DNA from 4 places in the Paraburkholderia sp. BR10936 genome. Region 3 is predicted to be linked to each of the others. Evidence: riboswitches for the same ligand, from Rfam matches in the RefSeq annotation. Region 3 holds a riboswitch; each other region holds the start of a gene.
What was found. A riboswitch is a leader RNA that binds a small molecule or an ion and turns the genes downstream of it on or off. The one in region 3 is predicted to bind cobalamin.
Positions count from the first base shown of each region.

Region 1: another riboswitch for cobalamin. It lies ahead of cobG (precorrin-3B synthase); the one in region 3 lies ahead of AB4Y36_RS12840 (porin).
Region 2: another riboswitch for cobalamin. It lies ahead of AB4Y36_RS20905 (CbtB domain-containing protein); the one in region 3 lies ahead of AB4Y36_RS12840 (porin).
Region 4: another riboswitch for cobalamin. It lies ahead of cobW (cobalamin biosynthesis protein CobW); the one in region 3 lies ahead of AB4Y36_RS12840 (porin).

Region 1 covers NZ_JBFRCM010000023.1:50,445-57,367, forward strand. The annotation lists gene AB4Y36_RS34610 (precorrin-2 C(20)-methyltransferase) at 1-608, opposite strand, end outside; gene AB4Y36_RS34615 (precorrin-8X methylmutase) at 609-1,235, opposite strand; gene cobG (precorrin-3B synthase) at 1,228-2,625, opposite strand; cobalamin riboswitch at 2,721-2,908, opposite strand; gene cbiE (precorrin-6y C5,15-methyltransferase (decarboxylating) subunit CbiE) at 3,027-4,253, shown strand; gene AB4Y36_RS34630 (cobalt-precorrin-6A reductase) at 4,250-4,993, shown strand; gene cobM (precorrin-4 C(11)-methyltransferase) at 4,990-5,727, shown strand; gene AB4Y36_RS34640 (MarR family winged helix-turn-helix transcriptional regulator) at 5,724-6,170, opposite strand; gene AB4Y36_RS34645 (hypothetical protein) at 6,274-6,639, shown strand; gene AB4Y36_RS34650 (glutathione S-transferase family protein) at 6,653-6,923, shown strand, end outside.
Region 2 covers NZ_JBFRCM010000010.1:1,486-8,408, reverse strand. The annotation lists gene AB4Y36_RS20925 (ABC transporter ATP-binding protein) at 107-895, opposite strand; gene AB4Y36_RS20920 (ABC transporter permease) at 919-1,632, opposite strand; gene AB4Y36_RS20915 (ABC transporter permease) at 1,646-2,335, opposite strand; gene AB4Y36_RS20910 (CbtA family protein) at 2,653-3,405, opposite strand; gene AB4Y36_RS20905 (CbtB domain-containing protein) at 3,419-3,637, opposite strand; cobalamin riboswitch at 3,677-3,822, opposite strand; gene AB4Y36_RS20900 (histidine phosphatase family protein) at 3,867-4,496, shown strand; gene AB4Y36_RS20895 (patatin-like phospholipase family protein) at 4,565-5,602, opposite strand; gene AB4Y36_RS20890 (hypothetical protein) at 5,646-6,227, opposite strand; gene AB4Y36_RS20885 (lysylphosphatidylglycerol synthase domain-containing protein) at 6,306-6,923, opposite strand, start outside.
Region 3 covers NZ_JBFRCM010000005.1:129,456-136,378, forward strand. The annotation lists gene AB4Y36_RS12835 (phosphatase PAP2 family protein) at 1-753, shown strand, start outside; gene AB4Y36_RS12840 (porin) at 811-1,905, opposite strand; cobalamin riboswitch at 1,962-2,096, opposite strand; cobalamin riboswitch at 2,187-2,369, shown strand; gene AB4Y36_RS12845 (TonB-dependent receptor) at 2,472-4,412, shown strand; gene AB4Y36_RS12850 (glutamine cyclotransferase) at 4,470-5,111, opposite strand; gene AB4Y36_RS12855 (helix-turn-helix domain-containing protein) at 5,147-6,367, opposite strand; gene AB4Y36_RS12860 (DUF899 domain-containing protein) at 6,517-6,923, shown strand, end outside.
Region 4 covers NZ_JBFRCM010000023.1:36,506-43,428, forward strand. The annotation lists gene AB4Y36_RS34560 (cobyrinate a,c-diamide synthase) at 1-1,014, opposite strand, end outside; gene cobO (cob(I)yrinic acid a,c-diamide adenosyltransferase) at 1,019-1,621, opposite strand; gene AB4Y36_RS34570 (cobalamin biosynthesis protein) at 1,621-2,112, opposite strand; cobalamin riboswitch at 2,255-2,523, shown strand; gene cobW (cobalamin biosynthesis protein CobW) at 2,737-3,828, shown strand; gene cobN (cobaltochelatase subunit CobN) at 3,856-6,923, shown strand, end outside.

The sequences.
Region 1 (6,923 bases), on a different contig from region 3:
CGATGCGCGAGGTCCAGTTCGCCCAGCACGCGGCGCACCTTGTCGAAATTGCGGCCCAGCTTCATGATCACGGCGGCATCCGCGTCGGCCAGGCGCCGGCGCAATTCGTCCTCGGGCAGCACGCCCGAGAGTACGGCGAGGCTCTGGTTGCGGTAGACGAGCGGCACGCCCAGCACCGCCGCGCCGCCCAGCATCGAGCACACGCCCGGCACGACTTCGGCCTCGTAGTGTGCGGCGAGCCGGTCGTGCAGATACATGTACGAGCCGTAGAAGAACGGATCGCCTTCGCAGATCACGGCCACGTCGCGTCCGGCGTCGAGATGGCGCGAAAGCGTTTGCGCCGCGCCGTCGTAGAAGTCGGCGATGATCGCTTCGTACGAGAGCGGCGGTTCGAGCGCTTCGGTCGTCACGGGGTACACGAGCGGCAGGCGTTCCTGCTCCGCTTCGAGATGGGCCTCGACGATGCCGAACGCATTGCCTTTCTTGCCCTTCGCGACGAAATACGCGACCACGGGCGCGGCCTTGAGCAGGCGCAGCGCCTTGAGCGTGAGCAGTTCGGGGTCGCCGGGGCCGACGCCAATGCCGTGCAGACGTCCTTTGCGGATCATTTATTCGGTCTCCGAAGCGAGTGCGTTGATGGCGGCGGCGGCCATCGCGCTGCCGCCGCGACGGCCGTGCACGACGACGAAGGGTACGCCGTGGCTTTCGGCTGCAAGCTGCGCCTTGGACTCGGCCGCGCCGACGAAGCCGACGGGAAAGCCGAGGATGAGCGCGGGGCGCGGAGCACCGGCGGCAATCATGTCGAGCAGATAAAAGAGTGCGGTGGGCGCATTGCCGATCGCTACGACGCTGCCTGCGAGATGCGGCCGCCACAGTTCGAGCGCGACTGCCGAGCGCGTGTTGCCGATCTCGCGCGCGAGATCCGGTACGGCGGGATCGTCGAGCGTGCAGATCACGGCGTTGTTCGCCGGCAAGCGCGCGCGCGTCACGCCATAAGCGACCATTTTCGCGTCGCAGAGAATCGGCGCGCCGCCCGCGAGCGCGTTGCGGCCCGCTGTGCCCGCGCCTGCGGAAAATGCGAGGTCGGCGGCCACATCCACCATGCCGGATGCGTGAATCACGCGCACGGCAAGTTTTTCGAGGTCGGCGGGAATGCGCGAGAGGTCGGCTTCGGCGCGGATCGTCGCGAACGACTCGCGATAGATCGCCTGGCCGTCGCGAATGTAATCAGACATCTTGGTTACTCCGGGGCCGCTGCGCGAGTGCAAGCGCAGCGGCTTCGATCGTCAGGTTGCGCGCGATGAGTTGGCCAAAGCGCTGGACGAAGCCGCTTTGCGTGTCGTCGCGCTGGTACAGGTCGTAGTGGTCCGGGGTGCTGGCGAGCAACGTGAACGGCGCGCAATGCGCGGCCGCGCAGGAGCGCTCGCAGCCGCTCAGGTGGGCTTCGGCGTCGGGCGGCAGCATTGCGGCGAGGCGCTGTGCGTCTGCCTTCGTGTCCGCGCGGCTTTTTGCACATCCCGTCGAGCCCGTGCACGCGACGAGGCGCGCGAGCGGGTCGGCGCGGGAGGCGATGAGACCGAGCGCGTCCAGGCGTTCGAGCGCGACGGGCATGGCGTGCGCGGGCACATTCGGCAGCAGGACGCCTTGCCAGGGCGTCACGCGCAATGTCGCGTCGCCCGAGTCTTCCGCGAGCGCGGCAAGTGCGCGCAGCGTTGGCGCGTCGATACGGCCGAGAGCGGGCTGCGCGCCCACGTAGCCGCTGCCGTCGGCGTGCAGCGCGTGTGCGCCGAGGCGCAAGCCGGCGGGGCTCGCCGCGCGGCGCCAAGCGGGCAGCGTGGCGTCGTCACGCGTCAACGTGAAGTCGCCATGCTGTTGCGCGCGCTGTAGCAGCGAGTCGAGCGAATGAGTGGCGAGGACGTCGCGCATGCGTGTGGCGTCCGCGCCCGCGAGATCGAGGAACGCATGCAACAGCGCGCGCATCGATGCGCAAACGTCTTCGGCCGCGAGCGTGCCGACTGGCTGCGCCGTGGGGCGACCTGCGAGGCCCACCGCGAAGCGCACCGTTGCGCCATAAGGCAGCGCGGCGAGCCAGATGTCGTGCGGATGCTCGAGCATCGCCACACGTTCACCGCCGTCGAGTTGCAACGCGAACTTGGGCGAGAGTGCGGCGAAGCGTGGCTCGCGCTGCATCATGTCGATGAGCGCGGCGGCGAGTTCCGTCGTGTCCCACAACGCGTCAGGGTCGAGGCCCGTGAGCGGGCTCAGCATCACGTTGCGCAATTCGTCGGCGGCGCATGCACGCTCGACCGGGCTCGCGGCGTCGATGCCGGCAGGTCCGAGGCCTGCGTCGATCAGCGCGGCGCTCAATGCCGCTTCTTCGCCGGCGCGCACGCCGCGAATCTGCACGTTCGCGCGATTGGTCAGTTCGAGTACGCCGTTCGCGTGCGTCGACGCTGCGTCGGCGAGGGCCCGCGCACGCGCGGCGCTCAGCGCGCCGCCAGGCAGGCGGATGCGGCACAGGCCGCCGTCGCGCGCCGCGACCACGCGCAGGAGCCCCGGGCACGCCGAGGGGCGGAGCACGGCCAATGCGGCAGCGGGCGAGACAGGCTTCGTTTCGTGTTTCAAGGCATTACCGGGTAAGCATCACGCTGGAGCGGCGCGTTGCCCGCACGGCAGGCGGGAAACGGCAGCGGTATCGGTACACCCCGTCCGATATGGGTTCGCGCGAACAGTCGGCCGGCAGGTCTCCTGGCTCGCAGGTCGTGAACCGCATCGGCCTTCCCGGTAAAACCAGTGGCTCGGGTGGATGCGGTCTCGCTGCTCACAGTCGCGGGGCGGCCACAGCTTGCTGTGTTCCCTGATTGCGATCCGGAGTTAGCGCTTCAGCGCTTACTCCGGTCCCATGCAAAACTGCCTTAAAGGCGCCGGCGGACACGGTATTATGCCCGTTTTCACGCGTGCTCCGCCCCACAATAGGGCTGCGGGCCCGTGGCGGTGTAGAGAAACAGGCAACGGCGGGAGAGCGAATGCAGGGCAAGCAGGTATGGCTGACGGTGGTGGGCATCGGCGACGATGGATACGCGGGGCTCGGGCGCGACGCGCGGCGCGCGCTGTTCGACGCGGCCATCGTGACGGGTGGCGAACGCCATCTGGCGATGTTGCCCTCGCGCGTGCGTGCACGGCGCGAAGCGTGGCCGCAGCCGTTTAGCGTCGAGGCGCTGCTTGCGTACCGCGAGTCGAATCAGTCCGTATGCGTGCTCGCGAGCGGCGACCCCATGCTGTTCGGCGTGGGCGCGACACTCGCGCGCCGCGTGGTGTCCGGTGAAATGCGCGTGCTGCCCGCGCCTTCATCGCTCTCGCTCGCGGCGGCGCGCAAGGGGTGGGCGCTGCAAGATACGGCGATGGTCTCGCTCGTCGGTCGTCCGCTCGATGCGCTGCGCCGCCATCTCTACGCGCGCTCGCGCGTGCTCGCGTTGAGCGCGGATGGGCGCACGCCCGCGGCGCTTGCCGCGTTGCTCGCCGAAGCGGGCTTCGGCGCCACGCGTCTTGCCGTGTTCGAGCATCTGGGCGGCCCGCTCGAACGCCGCATAGAAGGCCGCGCCGATGCGTGGCACGTTGAAGAAGCCGCGGCGCTCAATCTGGTCGCGTTCGAATGCGAAAGCGATAGTGCGCAGACGCCCGCGCGCGGCTGGACGCTCACGCCAGGGCTTCCCGACGACGCCTACCGACACGACGGTCAGATTACGAAGCGCGACGTGCGCGCGCTCACGCTCGCGCGCCTCGCGCCGACGCCCGGCGCGTTGCTGTGGGACGTGGGCGCGGGCAGCGGCTCGATCGGCATCGAATGGATGCGTTCGCACGCCGCTTGCCGCGCGATCGCGATCGAGGCGAACGCCGAGCGTCAACGCTTCATCGAGCACAATCGCGCGGCGTTGGGCGTGCCGGGTTTGCAACTCGTTGCGGGCCGCGCGCCCGACGCGCTCGCAGGGCTCGCCGCGCCAGACGCGGTCTTTATCGGCGGCGGCGTGACCGTACCCGGCGTGCTGGACGCGTGCTGGGCGGCGCTCGCGAGCGGCGGCCGACTCGTCGCGAACGCGGTGACGTTGCAGAGCGAAGCGGCACTCGTGGCATGGCGCGCGCAGCACGGCGGCACGCTCACGCGCGTCGGCATCGGCGAGGCGCAGCCGCTGGGCGGCTTCGACACCTGGCGTCCGGCCTTGCCCGTCACGCTTTACGAGGCCGTCAAGCCATGACGGCGCGCATCCTGCTGCTCGGCGGCACCGGCGATGCGCTGGCGATCGCGCGCACGCTCGGCCCGCAGCACGTGTACTCGCTCGCGGGCCTTGGCCGCGTGCCCGCCGATCTCGCCTGCGCGGTGCGGGTGGGCGGCTTTGGCGGAGCCGAAGGGCTCGCGCGCTTTCTCGCGGACGAAAACATCACACTGGTTTTCGACGCCACGCATCCCTATGCCGCGCAGATCAGCGCCAACGCGGCGCGTGCGTGCGAAGCGGCGCACGTGCCGTACTGGGCGCTGCGGCGTGCGCCGTGGCAGCCGCAGCCCGGCGACGACTGGCGCATGGTGAGCGGCTGGGCCGGCGTGGTCGAAGCGGTCATGCCGTTCGCGCGCCCGCTCTTCACGCTCGGGCGCGAGCCGCTTGCGCATCTGAACGAGGTGCCGGAGCATCAGCACTGGACGGTCCGTTGCCTCGAAGCGCATCCTGGCCACGCCCGTGCGCGCATCATCGACGCGCGCGGGCCGTTCACGGCCGTTGGCGAGCGCACGCTCTTTACCGAAGCGCGCATCGACGTCGTGGTCAGCAAGAACAGCGGCGGCGCGGCGACCGAAGCGAAACTCGCCGTCGCGCGCGAAAAGGGCTTGCCCGTGGTGATGATGCAGCGCCCGCCGCTGCCCGACGCGCAATGTGAGTTCACATCAGCGCAAGAAGCAATCGACGCGCTCGCGAACCCTATTCAGCGGAGTTTCCACGCATGACCGTTTTCTTCATCGGCGCGGGGCCGGGCGATCCTGAACTGATCACCGTGAAAGGCCAGCGCCTCGTGCGCAATTGCCCCGTCATTCTCTACGCGGGCTCGCTCGTGCCGCCCGCCGTGCTGGAGGGCCACCGCGCGCACAAGGTGGTGGACACGGCGCCGCTCACGCTCGACGAGATCGTCGCGTTGCTCGAAAACGCGCATGCCCAGGGCTTCGACGTGGCGCGCGTGCATTCGGGCGACCCGTCGCTCTATGGCGCGATCGGCGAGCAGATCCGGCGGTTGCGTATGCTCGGTATTCCTTATGAAGTCGTGCCCGGCGTGACCGCGACCGCTGCGTGCGCGGCGGCGCTCGGCAGCGAACTCACGCTGCCCGGCATTTCGCAGACGCTCATTCTCACGCGCTACGCCACCAAAACGTCGATGCCCGAAGGCGAGCAGTTAGGCGACCTCGCGCGTCACCGAGCGACGCTCGCGATTCACCTGGGCGTGCGCCATATCGCGCGCATCGTCGAGGAATTGCTGCCGCACTACGGCGAAGATTGCCCGGTCGCGGTGATCTATCGCGCGAGCTGGCCCGACGAGGAACGCGTAACGGGCACGCTCGCGGATATCGCGCAGAAGGTGCTCGCTACGGATATCGAGCGTACCGCGCTCATTCTCGTAGGGCGCGTGCTCGCGGCGGAGGGGTTTGCGGAATCGAAGCTGTATGGGGCGCAAAAGCGCCACGACTAGGAAAGCGCGCGCAAGTGCGCGCGCAGCTTGTCCACCTCGCCCTCGGCGAACTCCTTTTCGATCTCCTCATGCGTTTGCTGCCATAGCGGAAACGCAGCATTGAGCAGCCGATGCCCCTCGTCCGTGAGGCTCAGCAGACGGCTGCGCTTGTCTTCCGGGTCCTGCTCGATGACCACGAGACCGCGCCGCTCCAGCGGCTTGAGTGCGGCCGTGAGGGTGGTGCGGTCCATGGCGAGCAGCGACGCCACGTCTTTCATACCGGGCGGATGCGGCCGGTTCAGCGACATCAGCAGCGAAAACTGCCCGTTCGTGAGATCGAGCGGACGCAGCACGTCGTCGAAAATGCGCGCGAGATTGCGTGCCGCCCGCTGCATATGCAGACACAGGCAGCAATCGCGCACCAATAGCGTGGTTTCGAAGGGAAGTTTCTTTGCGCGTGCCATGTTGCAATTATGTTGATATCAACCTATGCTGTCAAGGCCGGATGGGCGACATACCGTTGCTCCCGTTTTCAGACCAGCAACCAGACCAGCAGTTGGAGGACACATGAGCGATCAGAAACTGTTTCTCGCTGTTTTTCTCGGTACCAAAGACAACGCGCGCATGAAGGGATGGGCGGCGCTTTCCGAAGCCGATCGGCACGCGAAGGAAAAGGAGGGCATTGCGGCCTGGCACGCGTGGGTCGAAAAGCACAAGGCATCGATCGTCGATATGGGCGGCCCGCTCGGCAAGACGAAATCGATTGGCGAGCATGGCATCGCGGACACATCTAACGCGCTAACCGGCTATACCGTTTTCCGTGCTGCATCGCACGAAGAGGCTGCGAAGCTGTTCGAAGGCCACCCGCACTTTTCGATTTTTCCGGGCGAGGCCGTCGAGGTGATGCCCGTTCTGCCGATTCCCGGTGTGTGAACGGAGGCGCGTCATGAAACTCTATGGTTTTGCCGGCACGCGTTCGCAGCGCGCGCTATGGGGCCTCAAGGAAGTCGACGCCGATTTCGAATTCATCTCGGTCAATCTGCTCGCAGGCGAGCACAAGCGGCCTGAATACCTGCGCATCAATCCCGCAGGCAAGGTGCCCGTGCTGATCGACGGCGACCGCGTAATTCCCGAATCGGCTGCCATCGTGCTGTATCTCGCGGATAAATATCCAGAGAAGGCGCTGTTGCCCGCGGATCTCGACGAGCGCGCGCAGG
Region 2 (6,923 bases), on a different contig from region 3:
GCGCGAGCGGCGCCTGGCCCCCGGGCGCGGCGGCCGGAACTGAAGCGGGAGGAAGAGCGGCGGAACGGACCATCGGCAAGACGCGGCGCGAGACTGAACGCGCCGCTTACTTGAGACTGCCGGAGAGGAACTGGCGCAGACGATCGCTCTTCGGCGCGCCGAGCACATCGGCGGGCGCGCCCTCCTCCTCCGTGCGCCCCTGGTGCAGGAACATCACATGATTCGAGACGTTGCGCGCAAAGCCCATTTCGTGGGTGACGACGATCATCGTGCGGCCCTCGTCGGCGAGCTTTTGCATCACCTTGAGCACTTCGCCCACGAGTTCGGGGTCGAGCGCCGAAGTCGGTTCGTCGAACAGCATCACGTCGGGATGCATCGCGAGCGCGCGCGCAATCGCCACGCGCTGCTGCTGGCCGCCCGAAAGATGCGACGGATATTGCTTCTCCACGCGGGGCGCGAGGCCCACTTTCTCCAGATACTGCCGCGCGCGGTCCTCGGCTTCCTTGCGCGGCACGCCCAGCACGTGGATAGGCGCTTCCATCACGTTCTCGAGCACGTTCATGTGCGACCAGAGGTTGAAGTGCTGGAACACCATCGCGAGCTTGGTGCGGATGCGCTGCAACTGCTTGTGATCGGCCACGTCGAGGTCGCCGTTGCGGCCCGCCTTCGTGCGCACGGCCTCGCCGTCCACGACGATCTCGCCCGCGTTCGGCTTCTCGAGGAAATTGATGCAGCGCAGGAAGGTGCTCTTGCCCGAGCCGCTCGCGCCGATGATGCTGATCACGTCGCCCTTCTTCGCGTCGAGCGAGACGCCCTTGAGCACCTCGTTGTCGCCGTAGCGCTTGTGGATGTCGCGCGCGACGAGCTTGCTATCTGAGGATTGCGTCTGAGCCAAGATGGTCTCCAGTTTCCGGTGAATCAGCGGGTGCGCACGGCGAGATGGCCGAGCCAGCGTTTTTCGGCGCGGCGGAACGCGGCCACCAGCACGAACGATACCGCACAGTAGATCAGCGCCGCGAGGCCGAACGACTCGAACGAGCGGTAGGTGGCCGAGTTGGCGTCGCGCGCGACCTTGAGGATGTCGGGCACCGTCGCGGTGAAGGCCACCGTGGTCGCGTGCAGCATCAGGATCACTTCGTTACTGTACAGCGGCAGTGCGCGGCGCAGCGCCGAAGGCAGGATCACGCGCCAGTACATCGTGAACGGGCTCATGCCGTAGGCGCGCGCCGCTTCCACTTCGCCGTGGGTGGTCGCGCGAATCGCACCCGCGAAGATCTCCGTCGTGTACGCACAGGTGTTGAGCGCGAACGCGGGCACGGCGCAGTTCAAGCCGCTGCGAAAGAACGCGTCGAGCAGCGGCTCCGAACGGATGAATGCGAGACTGTACACGCCCGTGTAGATGAGCAGCAACTGCACGTAGAGCGGCGTGCCGCGAAACACGTAGGTGTAGAAGCGCACCGGCAGCGAGAGCCAGCGGCGGCTCGAGACGCGCGCCACGGCGAGCGGCACCGCGCACACGAACCCGAAGGCGACGGAGATCACGAGCAGCCACAGCGTCATCGCGAGGCCCGAGACATGCTCGCCGTCCCAGTAGAGGAACGCGCGGCCGAATTGCTGGATGATTTCGTTCATGACGGCCTTGTCCTCAGAGTTGCGCGTGACGCACGCCCACCGAATAGCGGCGTTCGAGCCAGACGAGCGCGAAGTTCGAGAGCGTGGTGATCGCAAGGTAGATGAGCGCCGCGATCACGAGGAAGAAGAACAGGTTGAAGGTGCTGCGGCCCGCGTCCTGGGCGGCCTTCACGACATCGGCGAGACCGATGATCGAGACGAGCGCCGTTGCCTTCACGAGCACCTGCCAGTTGTTGCCGATGCCGGGCAGCGCGAAACGCATCATCTGCGGGAAGAGGATGCGGGCGAACACGCGCGCGCCGCTCATGCCGTAGGCGTGCCCCGCTTCGAGCTGGCCGCGCGGCACTGCGAGAAACGCGCCGCGGAACGTTTCGGTGAAGTACGCGCCGTAAATGAAGCCGAGCGTGACGACGCCGGCCACGAACGGATCGATATCGATCTGCGCCATGCCGAGCGCGTCGGTGGCCTCGTTCACGCCGATCTGGATGCTGTAGAAGAGCAGCAGCATCAGCACGAGGTCGGGCACCGAGCGGATCAGCGTCGTGTACGCGGTCGCCACGGCGGCGAGCGGCCGGTTGAACGAGAGCTTGGCCGCCGCGCCAGCCAGACCGAGCAGCACGGCCACGCCGAGCGAGAGGAGCGAAAGTTCGATGGTCTGGATCGTGCCGGCGAGCAGCACCGGGCCAAAGCCGTAAAGGATCACGCGCGTCTCCGGAACAAAGTTGTTTTGTCGTTTCGGGCGGCCTCGCGCGGCACGTGGGCGCCGCTGAAACCGATAACTGGCGCGGATCGTCTCAGTGCAAAATGGATTGCTCAAACTCGTGCGGCGCGGATATTGCAGTGCAGCATTGCCGCGCGACGCGTCGGCGCGTGCGGATCAGGCCCGCACAGCCGCGGGCGCGATGCTTTTGAAAGGCGAAAAAAAATGCCCCGGCACGCGAGGCGCGCGGGGCATTTACGCAAGTTTGGGGTCGCTTTTTCGATAGGCGCGCGATGTGCGCGCGCCGGCCCCGGCGGAGCTTATGCGGCGCGCGTTTGCGTGCCGCGTGCGCTGCCGGTACGGGCGTTCGCGCCGAGCAGCTTTTCGGCGAGCGCGCCGAACAGCAGGCCGATTGTGGTCCAGAGAATGAACTGCATGCCGATCGACACCGTGCGGAACTTCCACAGCAGCACGGCCGGGAACGCGGCGGGCACCTCGTTGATCGTCGGCAACGCGAGCTGGATCGCGCCGATCACGACGACGAACAGCACGAGCGCCACGATCGAAGCGTTCCAGAGGCCAAGGCGCGGCACGAAAGCGGCGCGCACCTTGAGCGAGAACACCGACACGGCGATCGAGATCGCGATCATCAGGAAAAAGAGCCCGGTGCGATAGCCGATCGTCTCCGGGTCGCCGACCGAGGGCGGATTCGCCGGATACTTGATGTTCGGCACCAGGTAGATCGCGACGAACGCCGCGAGCGCGAGCCAGGCCGAGAGCGCGCGCGGCGAAAGACGCCCCACGCGGCCATTGGCATACGCGAAGACGAGCGCAAAGAGTCCGCCGATCGACGCGCCATAGACCATCACGCCAGTGAAGAGACCGACGCTCGCCTGGGTCTTGCGGCTGACGATTTCGGGCTCAGGCGCTTCGCCCTTCGCGGCGTCGGCTTTCTCCTCGAAGGAGATCGCCTGATCGACCTGGGGCTCGCCTGCGATCTTCGCGAAGCCGAACGTGAGAAGTCCCGCGGCGATGCCTGCGAGCATGCCGCGCACCAGCAACTTGCCAACCATGGTCAGCTCCCGGTCAGTGGCAGGGGAAGCCGAGCAGATGGCGGCCGTCGTGAACGAACTCGTGGACGTACATGCCCGGGAAGATCGACGTGGCGCCCTGCTCGGCGCCCACGAAGTACAGGGCCAGCAGCAGCATCAGGCCGCCGAAGATCGCCCAGGGCAGGATGTCTCGCAGCGCAATGGGCGCCGGCGCGGCCGGGGCGTGCTGCAAGGGGAATGAGGTTTCGGACATGCTGACTTCTCCTGGGGTTACGCGCCCCGCTAGTCGTTGAAAGAGTGGTTCACGACGCGCAGGTCTGACTTCCGTTGCTTCGATGTTTTCGACGGCAACCAGTTACAGTGGCGCGACCGCGCCGGACTTGCACCGGCTTCCGCGTGTCGTGGAGCCCGTATTCTACGCGCTGCGGCGGCCGGCCGCGGCCCGGATGTCAGCCAAAGAGTAGTGAAGCATAAGGAAAAGCATGTCGACGACACTCTGGCTGGTGAGCCATGCGGCGAACGCTGCGCTGCGCTCGGGCACGTTCCCGCACGTGCCTGAAGTGCCTGTTGCGGGTGAAGACGCCGAAGCAGCGCTCGACGCGCGCGCACTCGAGGCGCTTGCCGCCTGGCGCGAGCGCTGGCACGCGGGGCTGGCCGGTAGTAATCGCAATGGCGAGGCGACGCGTGCGCTCACGAGTCCCGCCGCGATCGCCCGCGCGAGCGCACGCGCGGCAGGCTTCGCCGGGGCAACGCCAGCTGAAGCGCTCGCCGAAGCCGCCTTCGGTGCATGGCAAGGCCAGCGCCTGACGGATCTCGCGCGCGAAGCGCCCGAGGCCCTTGCGGCCTGGACGCGCGATCCGGGCTTTCGGCCGCCAGGCGGCGGCGAATCGTTCGACGATGTCCGCGCGCGCGTCAGCGCCTGGCTCGATGCGGTGCCCGACTCGGGGCACAACGTGGTCGCCTTCACGCACGCGAGCGTGATCCGGGCGGCGATTCTTCACGCGCTGGGCGCGCCGTCGGCGGGGTTTCGCTCGATCGAAATCGCGCCGCTTTCCGTGACGGCCCTACGCCGCACAGAGCACGGCTGGGTTTGGCTCGCGGCGATGAAGTGAGGACCGGAACGGCGCTACCGCCCTGCCCTCGCCGTCGCCGGCATTCTGGATCGGTAGCCAGAAGCGCTCTAGTCCAGCCCCAGCTGTGCCTTGATGGCCGGCATCATGTACTGCACGGCTGCGCGCCCTTCCTCGATGGCGGGCGCGGCGCGATGAAAGTCGAAAATCCCCATGCCGCCCAGGCGCGGCTGGATCAGCACGTCGGCGGGCTCGCCTGCCAGGCGGCTGCGCGTAATGCGCACCTGCATGATGTCGATGCTCTGGGCCACCGAGCTCAACACGGAAGGCGCACGCGTGCTAGGCGGCGGCGCCACGCGCACGTCCGGACCGCCAGCCGCGCCGGGGCCTGCAGGCTGCAGCCAGCGCGGAAAGCGCTTGCCATTGCGGCGCAGGAGCGGTTCGGGCCCCGCTTCGCTGTTTTCGGCACCATTGGCGCCGCCGCTGGCCGCCACGGCGGCCGATGCCGCCGTCGCCGCGTCGCTCGCCTCCACGGGCAGCTCGCGCGGCATCGTGTCGATCGCACCGCCCAAGTCGCGGCCGTTGAGAATGTCGTGATTGAGGTCGATCGCGATCACGGTGTCGGCGCGCATCGCACGCGCGGCGGATACCGGCACGGGGTTGCTCAGTCCGCCGTCCACGAGCCACACGCCGTCATGCCAGATCGGCGTGAAGATGCCGGGAATCGCGATCGAAGCGCGCACGGCGTCCACCACGCCGCCTTCGCGCAGCCAGACTTCGCGTCCCGTGTCGAGTTCGGTAGCAACCGCCGTGAACGGCAGCCTCAGGTCATCGATCGAGCGGCCGTTGAACTGGTGCGCAAACAGGTCGATCACTTTGCGCCCGCCGAGCAGCCCGCCCGAAAAACGCAAGTCGAGCAGGCGCACCACTGTCTGCCAGGTCAGCTTGCCTACCCAGTCTTCAAGCCAGTCGAGATCGCCGTTCGCATACACCGCGCCGACGAGCGCGCCAATCGACGTACCGCATACCACGTCGGGCTTGATGCCCGCTTCCTCGAGCGCGCGAATCGCGCCGATATGCGCCCAGCCGCGCGCAGCGCCACCGCCGAGCACGAGTCCGACACGCTTGGGCCGTCGCCGGTTCATCATGCGCGCCTCCTTGCGTGGCCCTGGGTCGACTGAGTCAACGCAGTCAGCGACCGCGGATCACGTCCGAGCGCGAGGTCGTCGTGACCCGCCCGTCCGGTCCGAAATGCACATTGAAATACGCTTCGGGCGTCACGCCCCCTTCCAGCCACTTCCAGCTCCACACCGTCTCCTTCTTCAAGCGGTAGCCGGCCACTTGCCCGGGTTTACCGAGCAATCGCCGGACCTCGTCCTCACTCATGCCGACGCGGATCTTCGCGAAGTTTTCCGCAGTAAGCGCCTGAGTAATGGCCACGAGCCGCCCGTTCGGACCGATGTCGACCATCCAGGTCTTGAGGCCCTGCGGGCCGCGCGGATATTCGAGGCGGCGCGAGCCGTCGTCGAACACGCGCTCGGTCTCGGGCTTGCCCATTTGCTCGCGCACCTGCTCGAGCGTGGAAACGCCGGGAGTGAGGCCCTTGAGCAGCAGCGCGTCGGGCTTCACGGAATCGAAGAACGCCTTGAATCCCTGCCGGATGGTATCGAGCATGGCATCGAACTGGCGATCGTCGCAGCCGGAAAGCGTGAACGCCGCCGTGGCGGCGCACGCGAGCGCGAGCGAACGCGTGAGTGAAAACGTGGGCTTCATGTCCTTGCTAACGCATCAACATGGACTTGCGTCTACGCGCGCCGATCCGGCGCGCATCGACATGCCCACAATGTACCGTCAATGGACCTGATCGTGCTGCGAGTCCCGCTTCGGGGTCGGCGCGCGTGCGGACGCGCTCGCCGCGGCGGGCAGCGCGTCAGCAGTCTGCGCGGCGGCCTGCGCGCCGTGGCGCATGGTGCGACGCGTGCGAACGATTTCCGCAGCCTGCCACGAGAGCAGCGCGAGCACGCCGAACACCACTTCGCGCATGCGCTTGACGAGCGCGAGCGAGAACGCCACGTCCTGGCTCACGCCAAACAGCTGCGCGAGCAGCACCACGGCGACTTCCTGCACGCCGAGCCCGGCGGGCACCATGAAGGCGGCATGACGCACGGCCTGGGTGATGGCTTCGATGGCGAGTGCATCGCCCACCGTCACCGGATGGCCGAGCAGCGCGAGCGCCCACCACGTCTCGAACGCGCCGAGCATGTAGCCGGCGAGCTGCCAGAAGAAAGCGCGAAACATGAGGCCCGTGCGCGACATCAGCGCGTCGAGATCGGCGTCGAGCTGCTTGCCGTCGATGCCGAGCATGAGCGGATTGTCGGCGCCGAGCAGCTTCGCGGCCCAGCGTTCGATCGCATGGAAAACGCCGCCGCGACGCACCAGCAACACGGCGAGCACGGGCAGCGGCGCCGT
Region 3 (6,923 bases):
TTCAGCCAGATCGAATCCACCGAAGCGCCGCCCGTCGTGCCCAAGGGCGCCGAGGTACTGCTCGAAACGCGCTTCCCGTACCTGAGCGCCGACCAGCGCCGCATCGTGCTGAAGACGACCGAAGTCGTCTCGGGCTATCCGGTCATGGACGACGCCGAGGGCTGGGGCCGTCTGAACATGTTTAGTGCTGCAGATGGTTACGGTGCGTTCAACGGCAACGTGATCGTGGCGATGGACGCAACCCAGGGCGGCTTCAACGCCGCCGACACCTGGCGCAACGACATCGCCGGCACGGGCAAGCTCACGCTGCAGGGCAGCGGCACGCTCACGCTTGCGGGCAATAACAGCTACACGGGCGGCTCACAAGTGAGCGGCGGCATGCTCGCTGCAGCGTCGACCACGGCCTTCGGCAACGGCGACGTGTACGTCGGGTCCGGCGGCGGCGTGACCGTGGCGACGAGCGCACCGTTGACGGTGGCGGGCAAGTACACGCAGCTCGACGGCACGACGCTCGAACTCGACATCGACGGCAACGGCGGCGGACGCCTGCGTGTGGGCGGCCAGCTCACGGTGGCGGGCGGCACGCTGCATGTGAAGTTCGTGAACGGCTATACGCCGAAAGCGGGCGACACGATCGACGTGATCGACGGCAACGGCGCATCGGTGAAATTCGCGACCGTCACGGTCGATGGCTTCAAGGCCACGCCGGTTTATTCTTCGACCGGCGTTTCGGTGAAGCTCTCGGCTTCGTGACGTAGCCACGCAGTATAAAGGCCCCGAATCGCAACGGTTCGGGGCCTTTTTTACGCATCAGAAGCGATGCCGGATGCCCGCGGCCACGAGCACCTGGTTGCGGCCGCCCGACGGGTCGCAGGTGTTGATCATCGCAAGCGCACCGGACGACGCGCGCTGATAGATCGCCTCGGTATAAACGTCCGTGCGTTTGGACAGTTGATAGCCGGCCTGCAGCGCGCCTTGATGCCAATGCGCGGAGGTCGCGCCCGTATAGGCATACATGCCCGCGAGCGAGAACGCTGGCGTCACCTGCCATAGCGCATTCACTTCGTAATTGCTGAATGCGATCGAAGGCAAGGGCGCGCCGCCGTCGGCCTCGCTGACACCGGTATGAATGGAACGCGACCAGGCCGCGCCAAGCGTGACGTCTCCCAGCGCGTAGCTCATGCCCGCGCCGATGGTGTCTTCGCGCTGCACCGCGACCTCGGTCGGCACGAGGCCCGCACCCGGCAGCACCGATGTATCGTACGCACCCACCGAAGAGGCGCCGCGTCCGTTGATGTGCATCCACGCCACGCCTGCGCTGAACGGGCCGCCTTCGTAATGGACGCCGAAGCCGTAAGCGCGATTTTGCGCGAAGCGCCCCGCCTCGTTCGAAAACGCGTACATCGCGCCGGCGCTGAAACCACCGTACGTTGCGCTCGCGTACTTCACGGCGTTCGAGGCGAGCCACGAATTGTTGGCGTTGTCGTTGTCGAACGGATGCGCGAATGCCGTGCCGCCCGCGCCGCCCGTTAGCGTGAACGGGGCGAAGTAGTCGTGCATCGTGTCGTACTGGCGGCCTAGCGTGATCGTGCCGAGTCGTTCGGATTGCAGACCAACGTAGATCGGATGGTCGTTGAAGGCTTCGCCAGAGGTGGCCGAGAAGCCGCGCTCGAGGCGAAAGATCGCGGCGTTGCCGCCGCCGAGGTCCTCAGTGCCCTGCAGGCCCCAGAAGCTGCCGTCGACAAGACCCGAGCCTGCACGATATTGGGTGCGGCCGCCAACGTCGCTGACATAGTCGACGCTCGCGTCCATCTCACCGTACAACGTGACCTGCTGCGCCGAGGCGCCAGCGCCGGTGAATGCCAATGCCGTCCCACCCAGGACGGCGAGAATGTTCTTGTTCATGAGTCGTCTTGTTTGTGTAGGTGGGATTGCGTGGACGAGCGCCGTCCGCCCCCGCTCGATGCGGCGAGGACGTAGCGAGGTCTGACTTCTGGCTCGATTGACAGCCGGTCACAGTGGCGCGACCGCGCCGGATTCTCACCGGCTTCCCTGCTGCGTTTCGCTTGTGCAGCGCCTACGCGCGAAAAACAGCCGCAAGGATAGCGTAAGTTGCGGGAGCAGCCAAACCGGGTGTTTTTGCCACACGACGCTCGTCAAAGGTTGACGCACCGAATGCGCGGCCCTTACCCTTGCGCCCTGATGGTTCCCGGCGACGGGATCAAAAGGGAACGCAGTGCAAGACTGCGGCTGCCCCCGCAACTGTAAGCGGCGAGTCCATGCCAGAGAAGGCCACTGGGAAACCGGGAAGGCCGGCTGCGGATGTCGACCCGCGAGCCAGGAGACCTGCCATCAACCGAGTCCAGCAGCCGCAGCGGGCGGGGATCCCCAATGCGCAAGCACCGCCCGCGTGGCGATCGCCCGTTGCACGGACAGCCCGTATTTCAGGAGCTGTTTCCAGCCACCGCATCATGAAGTTTCGCCAATTCGTATTGACTTCCGCCGCGCTCGCCTGGGCGTGGCAAACCGCGCATGCCGCCGACGCCGCCAATGCATCGTCCGCCCAGGCGCCGCAGCAAGCCGGCGGCGACACCACGCTGCCCAATATCCTCGTCGTGGGCGACGCGCAGCATCTGCCACAATCGTTCGACCAGCGCTATGCAACCACCCAGGTGCTTACGCGCCAGGACCTCGAGCGCGTGTCCCCCGTCGACCCCAGCATCGCGCAGGCGCTCGCCACGCTGCCGGGTGTCACCGTCTCGCAGACCGGCGGCCCGGGGTCGTACACGGGGGTGAGCATTCGCGGCTCGTCGGCCGACCAGGTGGCCGTGTTCATCGACGGCATACGCATAGGCTCCGTCACCACGGGCACGGCCGAATGGGCCGATCTTGCGACTGCCTCGTTCGACCGGGTCGAGGTGATCTCGGGCCCCGCGGCCGCCTCGTTCGGCGCGGATGCCATGGGCGGCGTCGTGCAGCTCTTCACGCGCCATGCGTCGAACCAGCCGAACCAGACCACCGTCTCGTTCGGCGGCGGCTCGAACAAGACCTTCGACACGCAGGTGCGCACCTCGGGCACAATCCCATCGACAGGGCCGCTTTCCGCACTGAGCGGCCTCACCTACTCGCTGGGCCTGCACGACTACAACACGGCGGGCATCGACGCGACGCAGCCCGGGGCCTACGGCCACGAAGACGGCCGCAATCCATACCACGCGCAGAACCTCGACGCGCGCCTTGGCTACGCGCACGACAACTGGTCGATCTCGACCTTCGCGCTCTACCACCGCTCCGAGCTCTCCTACGACAACGCGGGAGGCAACGACCGGCAGCGCGACACGCAGCTCACGACCGGTCTCGCGTTCCACCTCGACATCACGCCGACCACGCAGTTCGACCAGTCGGTGGGCTACGCGACGGACCGTCAGTTCCTCTATTCGAACGACCCGACGATCCCCTCCGACGAGATCGACTCGACGCGCTTTTCCACCTCCACCTCGATCACGCATCAGGAAAGAGGCCATACGCTCTTCGGCATGCCGCTCGACGGCGAGACCAAGCTCGCCTACGACTACACCCGCGAGCTGGCGTTCCTGCCCGTGGACGTGCCGGGCGGGCTGCCCGCGCGCAACGATTCGGCCGTGTCGATGCATCAGTCGTCCACGCTCGGACCCGTCACGCTGTTTCTGGCGGGGCGGCACGAAATCGTGCAGGGGCAATCGGTGAATACGGGCAACGTCGCGCTCTCGTGGGCCATCACGCCGGTCTACACGGCGCGCGTTTCGTACGGCAATGCGTTCCGCCTGCCGACGTTCAACGACCTCTACTATCCGGGCTACTCGAATCCCAACCTGCTGCCCGAGCGCAGCGACTCGGTCGAAGCCGCGCTCGATGCCACCACGTCGATCGGCACGTTCACGGCGGCCGTGTACGACACGCGCGTGCACGATCTCATCACGTACAACTCGCAGACCTTCCTGCCCGTGAACGTGGGCCGCGCGCACATTCAGGGTCTCGACCTCTCGTACAAGGGCACGCTCGGCCAGTACACGCCGGTGAGCCTTACGGTGGGGATTCTGAATCCGCAGGACGTGACCGACCAGACCTGGCTCAATCGCCGCCCGCGCCAGACGGTGAGCCTGAGCGTGGATCACACATGGGACGAGTTCCAGCTCCACGCGCTCAGTACCGGCGTTTCGCTGCTGTATAACGGCTCGACGTTCGACGACCAGCTCAACACGATCTACCTGCCTTCATGGACTACGGTGAGCCTGCGCGCGTCGTACAAGGTCAATGCGCATCTCGCGCTATCGGCCACGCTGGCGAACGTGTTCAACCGGCAGTACGTGACCGCCTACGGGTACAACACGCTGGGGCGCACGGCGTTTGGCAAGGTGACCTATACGTTCTGAGCGTTCTGAGCGTTGCGCTCGAGCGGGTGCTCATAAGTTTCTTGCGCACCCGCTCGCCTAGCCCTCGCGCTTCGGACGCCGCACCGCGCGAATCTTCCCACTGTTCCCGCCGCCGCAGAAAAACTGCTCGCCGCCATCGGACTCCAGCCCCGAAACGGCGGTGCCGGGCGGCATGTCGAGCTGTTCCAGCACTTCGCCCGTGCCCGGATCGATACGCCGCAAATCGCTCTCGTCGCCTTCCCAGGTGCCGTGCCACAGTTCACCGTCCACCCACGTCACGCCCGTGACGAAGCGGCTCGATTCGAGCGTGCGCAGGATCGCGCCCGTCTGCGGATCGACCTGATGGATCTTGCGCTCTCGATACACCCCGACCCAGAGCGTGCCGTCCGCCCACGCGAGCCCCGAGTCGCCGCCGCCTCCGGGCGCGGGAATCGTCGCGAGCACGCGGCCCGTTTCAGGGTCGATCTTGTGAATGCGATCCTCGGCGATCTGAAACAGATGCCGCCCGTCGAAAGCCGTGCCCGCGTGCGCCGCGATGTCGATCGAGCGCTGCGTCTCGCCGCTCTGCGGATCGAGCGACGCGATGCGCTCGCCGACGGCGAACCACACCTGTTTGCCGTCGTACGTGACCCCGCCCACCTTCTCGATGCCGGGAAAAGGGCCGTACTCACGGACGATTTCGGCAGTCGTTCGTTTCATGGTTTCCTCGTTGAATGAAGGGACAGGCGTTCATCCTAATCGCCTGGCAGCGGGGCGGGGAGTAACAAGGTCGTCGCGAATCCGGGGACGGGCGGCGTGGTCCAGCGGCGCGCGCGGCCGTAGCCGAACGACTGCACCTTGTCCGCCGCCGCGAGCGAATCGAGCGCGCGCTGCACGGTGCGCTGGCTCGCGCCGAGCGCGAGCGCCAGCGCCGAACTCGACCACGATTGCCCATCGGCGAGAAAAGCCAGCACGGCGGCGTGCTTTTCTTCCACGGGCCGCGCCAGCACCACCACTTCGCTCGCGTGGCGCGGCGCCAGCGCGAAGCCCTGCTGGGTCGCGCCGATCTCGGCCACGTCGCGCATCAGCGTGCGCAAGCGGCCGATTTCCACGCGCAAGCGGGCGCGGTGCGTTTCGTCGGCGTGCTTCGTGCGAAAGGCGCGGGCGATGAGCGCATCGCGCGGCACGTCGGCGGGCCACGCCTGCGCAAGCGCGCGGGCGAGCACGAACAGCACTGGCCGTCTTGCGAGTTCGATGACGGTTGGCCCCTCGCGCGCGACGTAGCGGCACGCGTCCACGACGAGGGCCTTCGAGGCGAGCAGCGCCTCGACGTCTTCCAGCAGCAACACCCGCTCTTCACCGCGCGCGATGAGGCGCGCCGCCGGTGAGGTCAACAGCAGCGCTGCGCTCTCGATCTCGGCGCTCAGCGCCGCGATGCCCGCCTCACGCGCGGCGCGCGCGGCCGCGCGGAGCGCTTGCCGCGCCGCTTGCGTTTGAATGCGCCGCATGGCAATGCCGGCGGCGATCAGCTCATGCGCCGCGCGCAAAGCGGGCGGCAACGGCGCGGGATCGACTTCGGAAAGCATGCCCCCAGCCTCGTCGAGCCGGCCGATCAGCAGCAAACGGCGAATTTCCAGGTAGCGCGCGTGCGCGGCATTGAGGCGGTCGCCATGGGCTTCGAGCGTTTGCCGCGCCGCAGCGAGCGTATCGGTCGGCCAGCCGAGCTCGCGCGAAGCGAGCGCGATTTCGGCCTCGGCGACGACGCAGCGCGCGCGAGCGACGGCCTCGCGCGCGCCGAAGCCGCGCGCCGCGCTGCGCAGCAGCGCTTTGGCGCGCGCGAAGTCGCCGAGCTGCGCCATGGCGATGCCGCGCAGCGCGAGCGCGGGGGCGTCGTCGCGCAACGCGACCCGGTTCAGCGCGCCGAGCGGATCACCGGCCGCGAGCGCGCGCGCGGCAGCCGTGATCAGCGAATCCATGGTCATGGGAATCCCGCCACACTTGTCACTCCCCCTCCTTCTCGGTCCGGACCTAATCTAACACGGCGATCAAATGAATCATCGATCGAACGACGCGGCAGTACCCACAGCACGCCGCCACCGTAGTCAACCCATAGGAGGACCAGGCAATGGCAACCCATACCACAGGAACACGCGAAGACTGGCTCGCGGCGCGCATCGAACTGCTCGCGGCCGAAAAGGAGCACACACGGCGCGGTGACGCATTGGCGCAGCAACGCCAGGCGCTGCCCTGGGTGCGCGTCGACAAGATGTATCGCTTCGAAACCGAAGAGGGCGGCGCCACGCTCGCCGAACTCTTCGAGGGGCGCTCGCAACTGCTCGTTTATCACTTCATGTTCGGGCCGGACTATGCGGCGGGCTGTCCGTCGTGTTCCTCGATTGCGGATGGTTTCGACGGGATCGCGGTACATCTCGCGAATCACGACGTGCGGCTCGTGGCGGTGTCGCGCGCGCCGCTCGCGAAGCTGCTCGCCTACCGCAAGCGCATGGGATGGCATTTTCCGTGGGCCTCGTC
Region 4 (6,923 bases), on a different contig from region 3:
TTCCACGTCGGTCAGTGCATCGAGCAGATAGAGCATGCCGCCACATTCAGCGACGAGCGGCTTTCCCGCGGATACATGCGCGCGCAACGAATTCGCGGTCTGCGTATTGTGCGCGAGCGTCGAGGCATGTAGCTCGGGATAGCCGCCTGGCAGAAAGATCGCGTCGGCGCCGGCGGGCGCGAGTTCGTTTGCGAGCGGCGAGAAGTAACTTACAGTCGCACCCAGCATCTCGAGTAACGCGATGTTCTCAGGATAGAGAAACGAGAACGCAGCGTCGCGCGCAATGGCGACATGACGGCCTTCGAGCCGGCGTGCAATCGTTTCGTCGTGCGAAGGATCGGCGAATGCCACCGCAGGCGGCAATTCGGCGAGCGCGGTTTGCGCGAGCGCGTCGGCGGCGCGTTCGATGCGCGCGTCGAGGTCGTCGATCTCAGCGGCCTGATGCAGGCCGAGATGGCGATCGGGCAGCGCCATCGTTGCTTCGCTCGCAACGTGCCCGAGCCAGCGCACATCGGCGGGCAATGCCTCCTGCAGCATCTGCGCGTGACGCGCCGAGCCCACGCGGTTGGCCAGCACGCCGTGAAAGGGCACTTCCGGCCGAAAATGCGCGAGACCGAACGCGATCGCGCCGAAGGTCTGCGCCATCGACTTCGCGCTGACGATGGCGGCCACCGGCACGCCAAACTCGGTCGCGAGATCGGCGCTGCTCGGCGTGCCGTCGAACAGGCCCATCACGCCTTCGATAAGGATCAGGTCGGCGTCGCGCGCGGCCTGCGCGAGCAGGGCGCGGCACGCTTCTTTACCCACCATCCACAGGTCGAGCGAGAGCACGGGCGCGCCGCTCGCGCGTGCGAGGATCATCGGGTCGAGAAAATCCGGCCCGGTCTTGAAGACGCGCACGCGTCGGCCCGCGCGCCGGTGCAGTCGCGCGAGGCCAGCCGTGAGCGTGGTCTTGCCCTGGCCCGAAGCGGGCGCGCTGATGAAGAGCGCGGGGCAGGCAATCGTTGCGCTCATGCGCTTAAAACTCCACGCCCTTTTGCGCCTTCACGCCTTGCTCGCGATACGGATGCTTCACGAGGCGCATTTCCGTGACGAGGTCGGCCGCTTCGATCAGCGCGTCGGGCGCATGGCGGCCCGTCACGACCACGTGCACGTGCGGCGCGCGCGAGGCGATCACACCGAGCACTTCGTCGAGCGGCAGGTACTCGTATTTGAGCACCGTGTTGAGTTCGTCGAGGATCACCATGGCGTACTCGCCGCTCTCGATCATGCGCTTCGCTTCGTCCCAGCCCTTGCGCGCGGTGGCGATGTCGCCGTCGCGATTCTGCGTGTTCCAGGTGTAGCCGTCGCCCATCGTCACGAAATCGCAGTGAGCAACGCTGCCGAGGAAATCGCGTTCGGCCGTGTGCAGCGCGCCCTTGATGAACTGCACGACGCCTAGCTTCATGCCGTGGCCGAGCATGCGCACGGCCATGCCGAACGCGGCCGTGCTCTTGCCCTTGCCGTTGCCGGTGTTGACGATCAACAGGCCCTTTTCGTGCGTCGCGGCGGCCTGCTTCTTCTCGTGGCCCTCGCGGCGGCGTTGCGTCATGCGTTGGTGCGATTCGGGATCGGTTTTCATCATCGGGATTGGATTGGTTGCGGCGCTTTCGCGTCCGCATTTGCGTCGTTTGGCAGAAAGGCTGCGATTGCGACCGTCACGCCGTCGAGCGCCAGCTTGCCGCGCACGAGCGGAGCGCCGCCCGCCGCCAGACGCGCGCAGGGTTCGCACACGCCGCCTACGCCGAACTGCGTTTGCGCGGCTGCGGAGGGCGGCGCCAGTATCGGTGTCGCGGCGAGTTGCTCCCGCGTGTACGTCTGAAGCGGCAGCGCATGTGCCGCGCAAAACGCCTGCAAGCCGGGTTCGCCGGCTTTTGCATCGAGCGTCGCCACGGCCGTTACGCTGTCGAGAGGCCACGCGCCGAGCGCGGCGCGCACCGCGGCTTCGACCTGCGCGAGCGTCACGCCGCGCCGGCAGCCGATGCCGAGCGCAAGCGGCGGCACGCGCTGCGCGGGTTCCGGCGTGGCTTCGAATGAGGCTGCGCCCGAGGCGCGATTTTCGGCAGGATTCACGGCGAGGGCGTCGATCGAAGGCGTGACCGCAGGGGCAAAACGAGCAAAAGCGTCGCGTTCCGGCGGGCGCCGGATGCGCGCTACGATAGCACACGCTTTTGCGGCTTCCCACGCCTTCCTTGACGCACGGGCCCCCCGCGCCTACACTCGCACGCACTCTGGTGCTCGCGCGCGATTCATAATGCGCGCGCAGTTAAACGGGAATCAGGGAGCCATCCCGCCTCGGGCGTGGCCAACCTGAACTGCACCCGCAACGGTACAACGAGCGCGGCGTTCGCACGAATGCCGCAAACCGCTTCCATGCTTTACGCAGTCCACGCCACTGTGCAAGCCGGCCGCAAGGCCGCTCGCGCGGGAAGGCGAAGCGGTGTTTCGTCAGTCCGGATACCGGCCAGATACGTGGGATTCGCGCTGCGGGGATGCGGTGCCGGGTCCGTGATTTTCATGCGTCAGCCGGGCGAGGCCCGGGTGCGTTTCTGGTCGTTCGTCCCCTGCAGGTTGTTGAATCGTTGCGCGTGACAGCGTCTCCATGGATACGCGCGTGTGCGCAACACGGCACCCGCACGAACGGCAGGCGCGACGCACCATGCCCCTCGATACGGCCTGGCGCCGAAGGAGCACTTCATGCAAATGCGCAAGATTCCAGTCACGATCGTGACGGGCTTTCTCGGCAGCGGTAAGACCACGTTGCTGCGTCACATTCTCCAGCACGCGGGCGGCCTGCGCGTCGCGGTCATCGTCAACGAATTCGGCGAACTCGGTATCGACGGCGAGATTCTGCGCGGTTGCGGCATTGGCTGCGACGAAAACGGCAACGAAACGGAAGGCCAGCTCTACGAACTCGCGAACGGCTGCCTTTGCTGCACCGTGCAGGAAGAGTTCTTCCCCGTGATGGAGAAACTGCTCGAACGCCGCGGCGATGTCGATCACGTGCTGATCGAAACTTCGGGCCTCGCGCTGCCCAAGCCGCTCGTGCAGGCGTTCAACTGGCCGTCGATCCGCAACGCGTTCACCGTCGATGCGGTCGTGACCGTGGTGGACGGCCCCGCCGCCGCGAGCGGGCAGTTCGCCGAAAATCCGCAGGCCGTGGACGCGCAGCGCCGCGCCGACCCGAACCTCGATCACGAGTCGCCGCTGCACGAGCTGTTCGAAGACCAGCTTTCGGCGGCCGACCTCGTCATTCTCAACAAGACCGATCTGCTGGACGTTGCGGGCCAGGACGCGCTCATCGCCGAACTGCGCGAAGAGCTGCCGCCGCAGGTGAAGATCGTGCGCGCGCAGCACGGCAAGCTCGATCTGCATACGCTGCTCGGGCTCGAGGCGGCCTCCGAGGAGAGCATTCATCTGCGGCACGACCATCACGGTTCCGCCGACGATCCCGATCATCATCATGACGAGTTCGATTCGGTTGTGGTGTCGGGCAATGCGGCTTCGCGCGAGACTGTGATCGAGGCGCTGCAGCAACTCGTCGATGCGCACACGATCTATCGCGTGAAGGGTTTTGCCGCGTTGCCGGGCGCGCCCATGCGCCTCGTGATTCAAGGCGTGGGCCGTCGCTTCGACAGCTATTTCGACCGCCGCTGGAACGCGCAGGAAAGCGCGGCGCAGCCGCTTGCGAGCCGCTTCGTGCTGATCGGAGAGGATCTCGATGGCGCGACGCTGCAAGCGGCCTTCGATGTCGCACTGGCGAATGTGCAGACCGCGGGCGCGAAGTGATCGCACCCAGCTAGACGAGGCCGTCCCATGCATTTGCTGCGCACTACGCCTGGCGGCTTCGTCGACGACACGCAGGGCGTTATCCGGATCGACCAGCAGCCCGCCGAGATCGTCGTGCTCAGTTCGGCGGACACGACGCTCGCGCTGCTGGCGAGCGTCGTGCCGCGCCTGCCCGCAGGTTTTCCGAGCGTGCGGCTTGCGAACGTCACCTATTTGCGCCAGCCCGCGTCGGTGGACTTCTACGTCGATGATGTCTTGCAGCACGCGCGCGTGGTGGTGGTCGATCATCTGGGCGGTGAAACGTACTGGCCATATGGCATCGAGCAGGTCGTCTCGCTAGCCGAGCGCCGCGGGCAACTGCTCGCGATGTTTTCGGGCGACTTGCAGGAAGACCCCAATCTCATCGCGAAGAGCCGCGCCGAGCCCGAGTTTTGCCGCTTGCTGTGGCGTTATCTGCGCGAAGGCGGCGCGGCCAACGCCGAATCGTTCCTGCGTGCGCTCGCGTGGCGCGCATTCGACTGGGGCAGCGAGCCTGCGCCGCCCATTGCGTTGCCCGCCGCTGCGCTCTATTGCCCGCAGCGCGACGTCGCGACCATCGACGAATGGCGCGTGCGCTGGCAACCTGGCGCGCCGGTCGTCGCGCTGCTGTTTTACAAGGCGCATCTGCAGGCGGCGAACACCGCCGCTTTCGATGCCCTCATCGACGCGCTGCTCGCGCGCGGCCTGAACCCGCTGCCGCTTGCGATCACGTCGCTCAAGGACACTTTGAGCCGCGACGTGCTTGATCAACTGGCGGCCGAGCACGACGTCTCGCTCGTGCTGAATACCACGGCCTTCGCGGCTTCGTCGCTCGACGACCCCGAACCGATCGCGCTCGCCGGCGACGCGCCCGTGCTCCAGGTGATCCTGAGCGGCGGCAATCGCGAAGACTGGGTGAAGGACAATCACGGCCTGAATTCGCGTGACATCGCCATGCATATCGCGCTGCCCGAAGTGGACGGCCGCGTGATTACGCGTGCGATCAGCTTCAAGGGCCTCGCATACCACTGCAAAGAGACGCAGGTCGATGTCGTGCGCTATCAGCCCGATGCCGAGCGCGTGGCGTTCGTCGCCGAACTGGCGCGCCGGTGGTGCCGTCTGCGCAGCCTGCCGAACGCGGAGAAGAAACTCGCGCTCGTGCTCGCGAACTATCCGATGAGCGAAGGGCGCATTGGCAACGGTGTGGGGCTCGACACGCCGGCCTCGGTGGTCGGCATCCTGCGCATGCTGCGCGACGAAGGCTATCGCGTGGCCGATCTGCCCGCAGACGGCGACGCGCTCATGCGCATCCTAACGCAGGGCGTGACCAACGATCCCGACACGCGCGCGCTGCGTCCCGCATGGCAGAGTCTTTCCCTCGACGACTACCGCGCGCGCTTCTCGCAACTGCCCGCCGAGGCGCAAAACGCGCTGATCGCGCGCTGGGGCGTGCCGGAGGATGACCCCACGGTGCGCCGCGGCCGCTTCATGATTGCGGGCTGGCGCTGTGGCCAGGTGTTCGTGGGCATCCAGCCGTCGCGCTCGCGCGGCGACGACACCTACGCGAACTACCACGACGCCGAACTCGTGCCGCCGCACGCGTATCTCGCGTTTTACTTCTGGCTGCGCGAGACCTTCGGCATCGACGCCATCGCGCACGTGGGCAAGCACGGCAACCTGGAGTGGCTGCCGGGCAAGAGCGTGGCGCTCGCCGACACCTGCTGGCCCGACATGGCGCTCGGGCCGCTGCCGCATCTGTACCCGTTCATCGTCAACGATCCGGGCGAGGGGAGCCAGGCCAAGCGCCGCGCCCAGGCCGTGATCATCGATCACCTGATGCCGCCGCTCACGCGCGCCGAAAACTACGGACCGCTGCAAGACCTCGAACGTCAGGTCGATGAGTATTACGAAGCATTGATGGTGGACCCGCGCCGCGCGAAGCTGCTGCGCAAGACCATACTCGCGACCATCATCGAGCATCGGCTGCACGAGGAATTGAGCGTCGCCGCGCCGCAGGATCAGGCTGCCGAAGACGAATTGCTCACGCGCGCCGACGCTTACCTGTGCGAGCTGAAGGAAGCGCAGATTCGCGACGGCCTGCATACGTTCGGCGAATCGCCGCAAGGCCAGCAGCGGCGCGACACGCTGCTCGCGCTCGGGCGATACGCATGCGGGGACGGGCAAGGCGCAAACGCAGGTCTCATCGATGCGCTCGCGCGAGACCTGCGCATCGATCACCTCGTCGATCCGGCCACGGTCGATTGGGCTGCGCCGTGGCAGGGCCCGCGTCCACCACGGCTCGCAGCGGTGAGCGATACGCCATGGCGTCATGCGGGCGACACGCGCGAACGCCTGGAAATGCTCGCGGCCACGCTGATCATCGAAGACATTTGCTCAGGTCAACGAAGCGATGCGGAGACTGCGTCGCTTCCCCACGCTGCCCAGGTGCTCGCGCGCCTGCGCGACGACGTGCTGCCGCGCCTCGACGCCTGCGGCCCCGAAGAGATGCGCCAGCTGCGTCGTGGCTTCGAAGGCCGCTTCGTGCCGCCAGGCCCGAGTGGTTCGCCCTCGCGCGGCCGCCCCGATGTGCTGCCCACGGGCCGCAACTTCTACTCCGTCGATACGCGCGCCATTCCGACGCAAGCAGCGTGGGCGCTCGGCATGAAATCGGCGCATCAACTCATCGAGCGCCATCTGCAGGAGCACGGCGACTACCCGCGCGCCATTGGGCTTTCGGTCTGGGGCACGGCGACGATGCGCACCGGCGGCGACGACATCGCCCAGGCGTTCGCGCTGATCGGCGTGCGGCCGAAGTGGGCCGCCGGCAGCCAGCGCGTGACCGACTTCGAGATCATGCCGGTCGAGGCGCTGGACCGGCCGCGCATCGACGTGACGCTGCGCGTATCGGGCTTTTTCCGCGACGCGTTTCCGAGCGTCATGCATCTGTTCGACGCCGCCGTGCAGGCGGTGGCCGATCTCGACGAGCCGGAGCACCAGAACCCGCTGCGCGCACGCGTGCTGCGCGAGCGCGATGCGCTGGTCGCGAACGGCATGGCCGCCGACGAGGCGCGACGCCG